Regions from separate parts of the Streptomyces sp. NPDC012637 genome, predicted to be linked through region 3. Evidence: riboswitches for the same ligand, from Rfam matches in the RefSeq annotation. Region 3 holds a riboswitch; each other region holds the start of a gene.
What was found. Region 3 has a riboswitch for thiamine pyrophosphate ahead of thiC (phosphomethylpyrimidine synthase ThiC). Riboswitches for the same ligand answer to the same signal wherever they lie in the genome.
Positions count from the first base shown of each region.

Region 1: it holds a riboswitch for thiamine pyrophosphate, as region 3 does, so the genes downstream of both, ACFY8W_RS22720 (thiamine ABC transporter substrate-binding protein) here and thiC (phosphomethylpyrimidine synthase ThiC) in region 3, are expected to answer to the same signal.
Region 2: it holds a riboswitch for thiamine pyrophosphate, as region 3 does, so the genes downstream of both, thiO (glycine oxidase ThiO) here and thiC (phosphomethylpyrimidine synthase ThiC) in region 3, are expected to answer to the same signal.

Region 1 is NZ_JBIBDS010000005.1:516,320-519,585, forward strand. It holds gene ACFY8W_RS22710 (protein phosphatase 2C domain-containing protein) at 1-351, shown strand, start outside; gene rlmN (23S rRNA (adenine(2503)-C(2))-methyltransferase RlmN) at 501-1,607, shown strand; TPP riboswitch at 1,637-1,764, shown strand; gene ACFY8W_RS22720 (thiamine ABC transporter substrate-binding protein) at 1,847-2,944, shown strand; gene ACFY8W_RS22725 (ABC transporter permease subunit) at 2,986-3,266, shown strand, end outside.
Region 2 is NZ_JBIBDS010000003.1:492,625-495,890, forward strand. It holds gene thiO (glycine oxidase ThiO) at 1-1,059, opposite strand, end outside; TPP riboswitch at 1,057-1,169, opposite strand; gene ACFY8W_RS15295 (FAD-dependent oxidoreductase) at 1,253-2,542, shown strand; gene ACFY8W_RS15300 (Rv2175c family DNA-binding protein) at 2,586-2,960, shown strand; gene thiE (thiamine phosphate synthase) at 3,082-3,266, shown strand, end outside.
Region 3 is NZ_JBIBDS010000004.1:508,055-511,320, forward strand. It holds gene ACFY8W_RS19345 (SsgA family sporulation/cell division regulator) at 1-323, shown strand, start outside; gene ACFY8W_RS19350 (YibE/F family protein) at 360-1,703, opposite strand; TPP riboswitch at 1,776-1,922, shown strand; gene thiC (phosphomethylpyrimidine synthase ThiC) at 1,917-3,266, shown strand, end outside.

The sequences.
Region 1 (3,266 bases), on a different contig from region 3:
GAGCGTCGGCGCCTGCACGCGCTGCTCGTGCGGGCGGAACGCACCTGCCGGAATCGCCCCGGCGGCTACTGGGTGGCGGCCTCGGAGCCGCACGCCGCCGATGCGGCGCTGTACGGCTCCTACCCCTCTCGCGATGTGGCTCGGGCAGCGCTCATGACTGACGGAGCCGCCCGCCTCGTCACCCCCTTCGCCCTCGCCGACTGGTCAGCGTGCCTTGGCATCCTTGAGGATCAAGGGCCCGAGTCGCTGATCGACCAGGTTCGTGACGCGGAGCTCACTGACAACAGGCTGACCCGTTGGCCGCGCAGCAAGCTCCATGACGATGCCACCGTGGTCTACGTCCGCCCGTAGCGGGGGAGTGGGGCCTGGCGGGCCCCGACTCTGGGCCGTCTCTGGGCCGTCTGGGGGCCGCCAGTGGTCACCAACGGCCACCGTCAGTCACCGCTCGGCGGCCGGACGGCCCCAGGCCATCGGTCGCGGTCTGCGACACTGGTAGGACCATGCCCAAGCCCGGAGAACTCACTTTCGTCGCCCCGCGCGGAGCCAAGCAGCCCCCGCGGCACCTCGCCGACCTCACGCCCGCAGAGCGCAAGGAGGCGGTCGCCGCGATCGGCGAGAAGCCGTTTCGCGCCAAGCAGCTGTCCACGCACTACTTCGCGCGGTACGCGCACGACCCGGCGGAGTGGACCGACATCCCCGCCGCGGCGCGCGAGAAGCTCGCGGGGGAGCTGCTGCCCGATCTGATGTCGGTCGTGCGGCACGTCTCGTGCGACGACGACACCACCCGTAAGACGCTGTGGCGGCTGCACGACGGCACGCTCGTGGAGTCGGTGCTCATGCGCTACCCGGACCGGGTGACCATGTGCATCTCCTCGCAGGCCGGCTGCGGCATGAACTGTCCGTTCTGTGCGACCGGCCAGGCCGGGCTCGACCGGAACCTGTCGACCGCCGAGATCGTGCACCAGATCGTCGACGGCATGCGCGCGCTGCGCGACGGCGAGGTGCCCGGTGGTCCGGCGCGGCTGAGCAACATCGTCTTCATGGGGATGGGCGAGCCGCTCGCGAACTACAAGCGGGTCGTCGGCGCCATCCGGCGGCTGACCGACCCCGAGCCCGACGGGCTCGGCCTGTCGCAGCGCGGGATCACGGTCTCCACGGTCGGCCTGGTGCCGGCGATGCTGCGGTTCGCGGACGAGGGCTTCAAGTGCCGGCTCGCGGTGTCGCTGCACGCGCCGGACGACGAGCTGCGCGACACCCTCGTGCCCGTGAACACCCGCTGGAAGGTCCGCGAGGTCCTCGACGCGGCCTGGGAGTACGCGGAGAAGTCCGGGCGCCGGATCTCCATCGAGTACGCGCTGATCCGCGACATCAACGACCAGGCCTGGCGCGGTGACCTGCTGGGCCGGCTGCTCAAGGGCAAGCGGGTGCACGTCAACCTGATCCCGCTGAACCCGACGCCCGGCTCCAAGTGGACCGCGTCCCGCCCCGAGGACGAGAAGGCGTTCATCGAGGCCATCGCCTCCCACGGCGTTCCCGTCACCGTCCGTGACACCCGCGGGCAGGAGATCGACGGTGCCTGTGGACAGCTGGCCGCCGCCGAACGCTGACCTTGTACTCTGAGCTCGAACACATCTGCATATTCCGACAGGGGAGCGCCACAGCGCTGAGAGTGCGGTGACCTGCTTGGTGAGACAGGCACACGACCGCAGACCCTCTGAACCTCGCCCAGGTCATTCTGGGTAGGAAGTTCGGTCGTAACTCGAGCTGTTGCGCCCTGCCCGCGCCCGGTTTCCCCGGCGCGGGCAGGGCCGCGTCTCCTTCTGGTCACACCCAGGAGGACATTCACGTGAACACCAAGAAGGCGGCCGCCGCCGCGCTCGCCGCGGCGCTCGGCATCGGCACCCTCGCCGCCTGCGGCACCGAGGACGTCAGGGACGCGGCCGGGAAGACGGACGGGCCCGCGCCGAAGACCGTCACCCTCGTCAGCCACGACTCGTTCAACGCCTCCAAGGAGGTGCTCGCCGAGTTCACCAAGCAGACCGGTCTCACGGTCAAGGTGCTCAAGAGCGGCGACGCCGGCGAGGCGGTCAACAAGGAGATCCTGACCAAGGGCTCCCCGCAGGGCGACGTGTTCTTCGGCGTGGACAACACGCTGCTGTCCCGCGCCCTCGACAACGGCATCTTCGTCCCGTACGAGGCGAAGGGCCTGGACCGGATCCCGGCCGCGCTGCAGCTCGACAAGGAGCAGCACCGGGTCACGCCGATCGACTCCGGCGACATCTGCGTCAACTACGACAAGCAGTACTTCGCCGGCAAGAAGCTGGCCCCGCCGCAGACCTTCGACGACCTGGCGAAGCCGGAGTACAAGGACCTCCTCGTCGTCGAGAACCCCGAGCGGTCCTCCCCGGGCCTCGGCTTCCTCCTCGGCACCGCCGCGAAGTACGGCGACACCGGGTGGCAGGACTACTGGAAGAAGCTCAAGGCCAACGGCGTGAAGACCGTCGACAGCTGGGAGCTGGCCTACAACCAGGAGTTCTCCGGCTCCGCCGGCGGCAAGAAGGCCAAGGGCGACCGCCCGCTCGTCGTCTCCTACGCCTCCTCCCCGCCGGTGGAGGTGCTGTACGCCGAGCCGCAGCCCAAGGTGGCGCCGACCGGTGTGTCCACGGGCACCTGCTTCCGGCAGACCGAGTTCGCGGGTCTGCTGAACGGGGCGAAGAACCCCGAGGGCGGCAAGAAGCTGATCGACTTCCTGATCTCCAAGAAGTTCCAGGACGACATGCCGCTCCAGATGTTCGTCAACCCCGTCACGAACGACGCGACGCTCCCGGAGCTGTTCACCAAGCACGGCGTGGTGGTCGAGCAGCCGTACGCGATGGAGCCGAAGAAGATCGCCGACAACCGTGACCAGTGGATCCAGCAGTGGACCTCGCTCGTCCTGAAGTAGTCGTCCCGGACCGGCGGGGAAGCGCGGCGCGGCTGGGCCTGATGGCCCTGCCCGTCGTCTTCTTCGCCGTGTTCTTCGCCTGGCCCGTGGTCTCGATCGTCGAGCGCGGGCTCAGGCCGGACGGCCACTGGGAGCTGGGCCGGTTCGGCGAGACGCTGACCCGGCCGGAGATCCTGGACGTCCTGTGGTTCACGCTGTGGCAGGCGCTCGCCTCCACGGCCCTCACGCTGCTGGTCGCGCTGCCCGGCGCGTACGTCTTCGCGCGGTTCGACTTCCCCGGCAAGCGGCTCCTGCGGGCCGTGGTCACCGTGCCGTTCGTGCT
Region 2 (3,266 bases), on a different contig from region 3:
GTGGCCGGTGGCCAGGTGCAGCCCGGGCAGGGCGCTCGGGCCGAGCAGCGGCGCGTTGTCGGGCGAGCCGGGACGCAGCCCGGCGCGGGTCTCGGTGAGCGGCAGCTCGGTGATGCCGGGGACCAGCTCGTGCGCGTCGCGCAGCAGCTCGTACACCCCGCCGGCGGTGACGGTGGTGTCCCAGCCGAGCTCCTCGCTGGTCGCGCCGACGACCAGCTCGCCGTTCTCGCGCGGCACGAGGTAGACATGGCTGCCGCGGACGACCGCCCGGACCGTCCGGGAGAGGAACGGCGCGTACGCGGGCGGCACCCGCAGCCGCAGCACCTGCCCCTTCACGGGCCGCACGGGCGGCAGGACCCGCTCCGGCACCCCGGCGAGCCGTCCGCTCATGCTGCCGGCGGCGAGCACCACCTGCTCGGCGGCCTGCTCGGTGCCGTCCGCGAGCACCGCGCCCGCGGCCCGGTCCCGTTCCACCGTGAGCCGCTCCGCGAGCGAGCGGTGGAAGACCACCCCGGCCCGCTCGCACGCCACCACGAGCGCGTCGGCGAGCCGCCGGGGATCGACCTGGTGGTCGCCGTCCACGCGCAGCCCGCCCCGCACGCCCGGGGCCAGCATCGGTTCGAGGCGGCGGCACTCGCGGCCGCTCAGCCACTCGGAGGCGAGCCCGCAGCGGGTCTGCAGGGCGTGGAGTTCGCGCAGGTGGGCCCGGTCGTCGGCGTCGAGCGCGACGGCGAGGGTGCCGCAGGCGCGGTAGCCGACGTCCATGCCGCCGGTCGCCTCGGCGAGTTCGGCGACGAAGTCCGGATAGCGGCGGGCGGAGGCCAGGTTGAGGCCGAGCAGGGTCTCCTCGCCGTAGTGGAGTTCGGTGACGGCGGCGAGCATGCCCGCCGCCACCCGGGCGGCCCCGCCGCCCGGTTCGGGGTCGGCCACCGCGGTGCGCAGTCCGCGCTGCGCGGCGCGCCAGGCCGTGACCAGGCCGATGATGCCGCCTCCGACGACGAGAACGTCCGAGGTGGTGCGTGTGCTGCGGGTACCGCCGGTACTGCGTGTACGCGACATGGGCGTCCAGCCCCTCCCTTCGCCGGCATGACCCGGATCAGGTTCGTACGGTCGGAGGCCGGCCAGCCTCCCTCTCAGCCCGGTCCGTCCGGGCTCCCGCGAGTGCTCTACGGCGGCCAGACTAACCGCCGGGGCCGGACCGCCACAGGACCCCTCCCTTCCTGACGGTCCGTCAGGTGAATACAGTGGTCGGGTGAGCGAGCAGAGCGAGCAGCAGCAGGCCGGGGACCAGTCGCAGCAGCAGTCACCCGACCGGACCGAACGGCACGTCGTGATCGTCGGCGCCGGGATGGCAGGCGTCCAGACCGCCGTCGCCCTGCGCGAGCGGGGCTTCACCGGACCCGTCACCCTCATCGGCGCCGAACCCCACCAGCCCTACGACCGGCCGCCGCTGTCCAAGGCGGTGCTGCTCGGCAAGGCCGAGGACTCCGCCTTCGACGTCGACTTCGCCGCCCTCGACGTCGACCTCCGCCTCGGCGTCGAGGTCACCGGACTGCGCGCCGCCGACCACGAGGTCGACACCGAGGCCGGGCCCGTCCCGTACGACGTCCTCGTCGTCGCCACCGGCGCCCACCCGCTCACCCTGCCCGGCTCCGAAGGCGTCCCCGGCGTCCATCTGCTGCGCACCCTCGACGACGCCGCCCGGCTCAAGCCCGTCCTGGAACGCCGCCACGGCATCGTGGTCGTCGGCGCCGGCTGGATCGGCGCGGAGTTCACCACCGCCGCCCGGCAGGCCGGCTGCGCCGTCACCGTCGTCGAGGCCGCCGGCCGCCCGCTCCCCGGAGCGCTCCCCGCCGAGGTCACCGCGCCCATGGCCGCCTGGTACGCCGAGAGCGGCGCCGAACTCCGGCTCCACGCGCGCGTGGAGCACGTCGAGGAGGGGCGCGTCGTCCTCACGGCCGACTCCGACGACTTCGGCGCCACCGGCGAGGCCCGTGAGCTGCCCGCCGACGCCGTCGTCGTCGGCATCGGCGCCCGCCCCGCAACCGGCTGGCTCGAAGGCTCCGGCGCCGCCCTCGACCCCAGTGGCGCGCTCACCGCCGACGCCCACCTGCGCACCTCGCTGCCCGACGTGTACGCCGTCGGCGACTGCGCCTCCTTCCCGTCCGCCCGCTACGGCGAACGGCTCCTCGTCCACCACTGGGACAACGCCCTCCAGGGCCCCCGCACCGTCGCCGCCGGCATCGTCGGCGAGGCGCCCGAGCCGTACGACCCGGTGCCCTACTTCTGGTCCGAGCAGTTCGGCCGCTTCGTCCAGTACGCCGGACACCACGGCGCCGCCGACACCCTGCTGTGGCGCGGCGACCCGGCCGAGGAGGCCTGGACGGTCCTGTGGCTGCGCGGCGAGACCCCGGTCGCCCTGCTCGCCGTCGGCCGGCCGCGCGACCTGGCCCAGGGCCGCAGGCTGATCGAGCACGGCACCGCCGTCGACCCGGCGAGGGCCGCCGACCCCTCCGTACCCCTGAAGGCGGCAGTCCGGTAGGGCCCGACTACCGACTGTCAGTCCGGGATGGCAGGCTTGTCCCGTGACCGAGATTGACGCAAAGACCGATGCTCTCGTCCCCGCCTGGCTCTACCTCCCCGACATCGCGGAGATGCTCGACATCGAGGTGACGCGCGTACGGCAGCTGGTCAAGGAGGGCCAGCTCATCGCCGTCCGACGCGAAGTGCGCCCCGGCGAGAAGATCCTCCAGGTGCCTGCCGCCTTCATCCAGGACGGCAAGGTCGTCAAGGGCCTCGCCGGGACCCTGACGCTCCTGCGGGACGACGGCTTCAGCGACGAAGAGATGCTGGAGTGGCTCTTCACTCCGGACCCGACCCTGCCCGGCACGCCCGCGCAGGCCCTCGGCGAGAATCGCGGCACGGAGGTGAAGCGCCGCGCCCAGGCGCTCGCCGTCTGACGGCCGGCGCCGTCCGACGTACGCTCGCCGAGCCGCACCGAAGACACCACCACTGGTGCCGGGCCGCCGGCCGACTCCGGTCGGCGGCCCGGCACCGGCACCACCCGACGGGGGGACCCACATGCCCACGCCTCGCGCGCAGCTCGCCGACGCCCGGCTCTACCTGTGCACCGACGCCCGGAAGCGCCAGGGTGACCTGCCCGCCTTCCTCGACGCCGTGCTCTCCTCCGGCGTCGACATCGTGCAGCTCCGCGACAAGGGCATGGAGGCCGGCGAGGAGCTGGAGCACCTCGCCGTGTTCGCCGA
Region 3 (3,266 bases):
GGATGACGTTCCACCTTCCCGGAGACGCGCCCGTGACCTGGGCCTTCGGCCGCGAGCTGCTGCTCGACGGGATCAACCGCCCCAGCGGGGACGGCGACGTGCACATCGCGCCGACCGACCCCGAGGGACTCTCCGACGTGATGATCCGCCTTCAGGTCGGCGGCGACCGCGCCCTGTTCCGCGCGAGCGCGCCGCCGCTCGTCGCCTTCCTCGACCGCACGGACAAGCTCGTCCCACTCGGTCAGGAAGAGGCACTGGGCGACTTCGAGGACAGCCTGGAGGCGGCCCTCGGACGCATCCTGGCCGAGGAGAACGCGGGTTGACCGCGGCGAGCCGACCCCGGCGGCAGACCGCCGGGCCTACTTGGCCCGGCGTCGCCGCCCGCCCCCGCCGGCCCGTGCCGGGCGCTGCTCGCCCGCTCCCGGACCCGGCCGGTCCGCCGAAACCACCAGCGCCGCAAGGCCGGTGGTGATCGGTACCGAGGCGACCAGACCGATCGAGCCGACCAGCGTCCGGACGATCTCCTCGGCCACCAGCTCGCTGTTGGCCACCGTTCCCACGCTGCTCTGCGCGATCGAGAAGAGCAGCAACAGCGGCAGGGACGCGCCCGCGTAGGCGAGGACCAGGGTGTTCACCACCGAGGCGATGTGGTCGCGGCCGATCCGGATAGCGGCCCGGTAGAGCCGCCGCGGGCCCATCGTCGGGTCGGCCTGGTGGAGTTCCCAGACCGCCGAGGTCTGGGTCACCGTCACGTCGTCGAGCACACCCAGCGAGCCGATGATGATTCCGGCGAGCAGCAGACCGGACATGTCGATCTCGGGGTACAGGCCGTGGATGAGACCGGTGTTGTCGTCCGTGTTGCCGCTGAGCGAGGCCCAGCCGATGAACAGCGAGCCGAGCAGGCCGATCAGCAGCAGCGAGACCAGCGTGCCCAGGACCGCGACCGAGGTGCGGGCCGACAGGCCGTGGCACAGGTAGAGCGCGATCAGCATGATCGCGCTCGATCCGACGATGGCGACCACCAGCGGATTCGATCCCTGGATGATCGCCGGCAGGATGAACAGGGTCAGCACCAGGAAGCTCGCCGCGAGCGCGATCAACGCCATCACGCCGCGCATCCGGCCGACGATGACGACGGCGAGCGCGAAGATGCCGGCGAGCACGGCGATCGGCAGCTTCCGGTTCACGTCGGTGACGGAGTACTGCAGGTCGCGCGGGGCGTCGGGGGCGTACGCCACCACCACGCCCTGTCCCTCGTGGAGTTGGCGGGGCGCGTCCGGCTGCACGATCTCGGTGAACCTACGGCCCTTGTCCGGGCCGGTGGTGACCTCGACGGTCGCCTTCTCGCACTGCCCCTGCTGGGCGTTGACCGCCTCGCGCCCCTCCGGGGTGGAGGTGTCGCCGGTCGGCGGGACCTGGGCGGCGTTCACGTCCTTGCAGTCGACCTGCTCGACGGCGACGACCTTGCCCTGCTCGGTCTGCCGGTCGAAGCCGACGCCCGTGGGCTCGTGCCCGGGGGTGCCACCCGGCCACAGCACCACGAGCCCGACGGCGACGGCGGTGGCGAAGGGGATGAGCACCGCGGCGATGACCTTCCGCAGGTGCCGTGAGACGGGTGCGGCGGGGCCGTGGCCGTGCGCATGGCCGTGCCCGTGGCCGTGCCCGTCGCCGTGGGGTTCCTGGGGCTGCTGCGTTGACGTCACCGACCGATCATCGCAAGAACGTCGAGGCCCCCACTGTTCAGCACGCCAGGGATGACGCTAGCGTGGTGACACCTTTGCACACGCGGGAGCTCGGAGCACCGGGCTGAGAGGGCGCTGATCACCGTACGCGCGTACCGATGTACGTACGGGAGGAGGCTGCGCCGACCGCCGAACCTGTTACCGGGTAATGCCGGCGTAGGGAGATTCGGTCTCATGACCATTCAGGATGCACGCACGCCTGCCTCCGACCAGGACCAGAGCGGCCCGCAGGAGCGCACGCCGGGCTGGCACAAGGGCTACGTCGAGGGTTCCCGCCCCGACATCCGGGTGCCCGTCCGTCAGGTGCACCTCACCAACGGCAAGGACGTGACGCTGTACGACACGTCCGGTCCGTACACCGACCCGACCATCGACACCGACGTGCGGCGCGGCCTGCCGCCGCTGCGCGAGAACTGGATCATCTCGCGCGGTGACACGGAGGAGTACCCGGGCCGTCCGGTGCGGCCCGAGGACGACGGCATCAAGCACACCTCGCCCCGCGGCGGAGGCCTGAAGAACCTCGACGCCGTCTTCCCCGGCCGCCCGCGGCTGCCCCGCCGTGGCCGCGACGGCCAGGCGGTGACGCAGCTCGCGTACGCCCGCCGGGGCGAGATCACCCCGGAGATGGAGTACGTCGCGATCCGCGAGAACGTCTCCCCCGAGGTCGTACGGGAGGAGATCGCGGCGGGCCGCGCGGTCCTGCCGGCGAACGTCAACCACCCGGAGATCGAGCCGATGATCATCGGCAAGCGGTTCCTGGTGAAGGTCAACGCCAACATCGGCAACTCCGCGGTCACCTCCTCCATCGAGGAGGAGGTGGAGAAGATGACCTGGGCGACCAAGTGGGGCGCCGACACGGTCATGGACCTCTCCACCGGCCGCAACATCCACACCACCCGCGAGTGGGTGCTGCGCAACTCCCCCGTGCCCATCGGCACCGTGCCGCTCTACCAGGCCCTGGAGAAGGTCGACGGCAAGGCCGAGGAGCTGACCTGGGAGATCTACAAGGACACCGTCATCGAGCAGGCCGAGCAGGGCGTCGACTACATGACGGTGCACGCCGGCGTGCTGCTGCCGTACGTGCCGCTGACCGCCCGCCGCAAGACCGGCATCGTCTCGCGCGGCGGCTCGATCATGGCCGCCTGGTGCCTCGCGCACCACAAGGAGAACTTCCTCTACACGAACTTCGAGGAGCTCTGCGAGATCCTCGCGGCGTACGACGTCACGTACTCGCTCGGCGACGGCCTGCGGCCCGGCTCGATCGCGGACGCCAACGACGCGGCGCAGTTCGCCGAGCTGAAGACCCTGGGCGAGCTCAACACGATCGCCAAGCGCCACAACGTGCAGACGATGATCGAGGGCCCGGGCCACGTCCCGATGCACAAGATCAAGGAGAACATCGACCTCCAGCAGGAGATCTGCGAGGAGGCGCCGTTCTACACGCTCGGCCCGCTGACCACGGACGTCGCCCCGGCGTACGACCACATCACCTCGGGCATCGGCGCGGCGATGATCGCCTGGTGG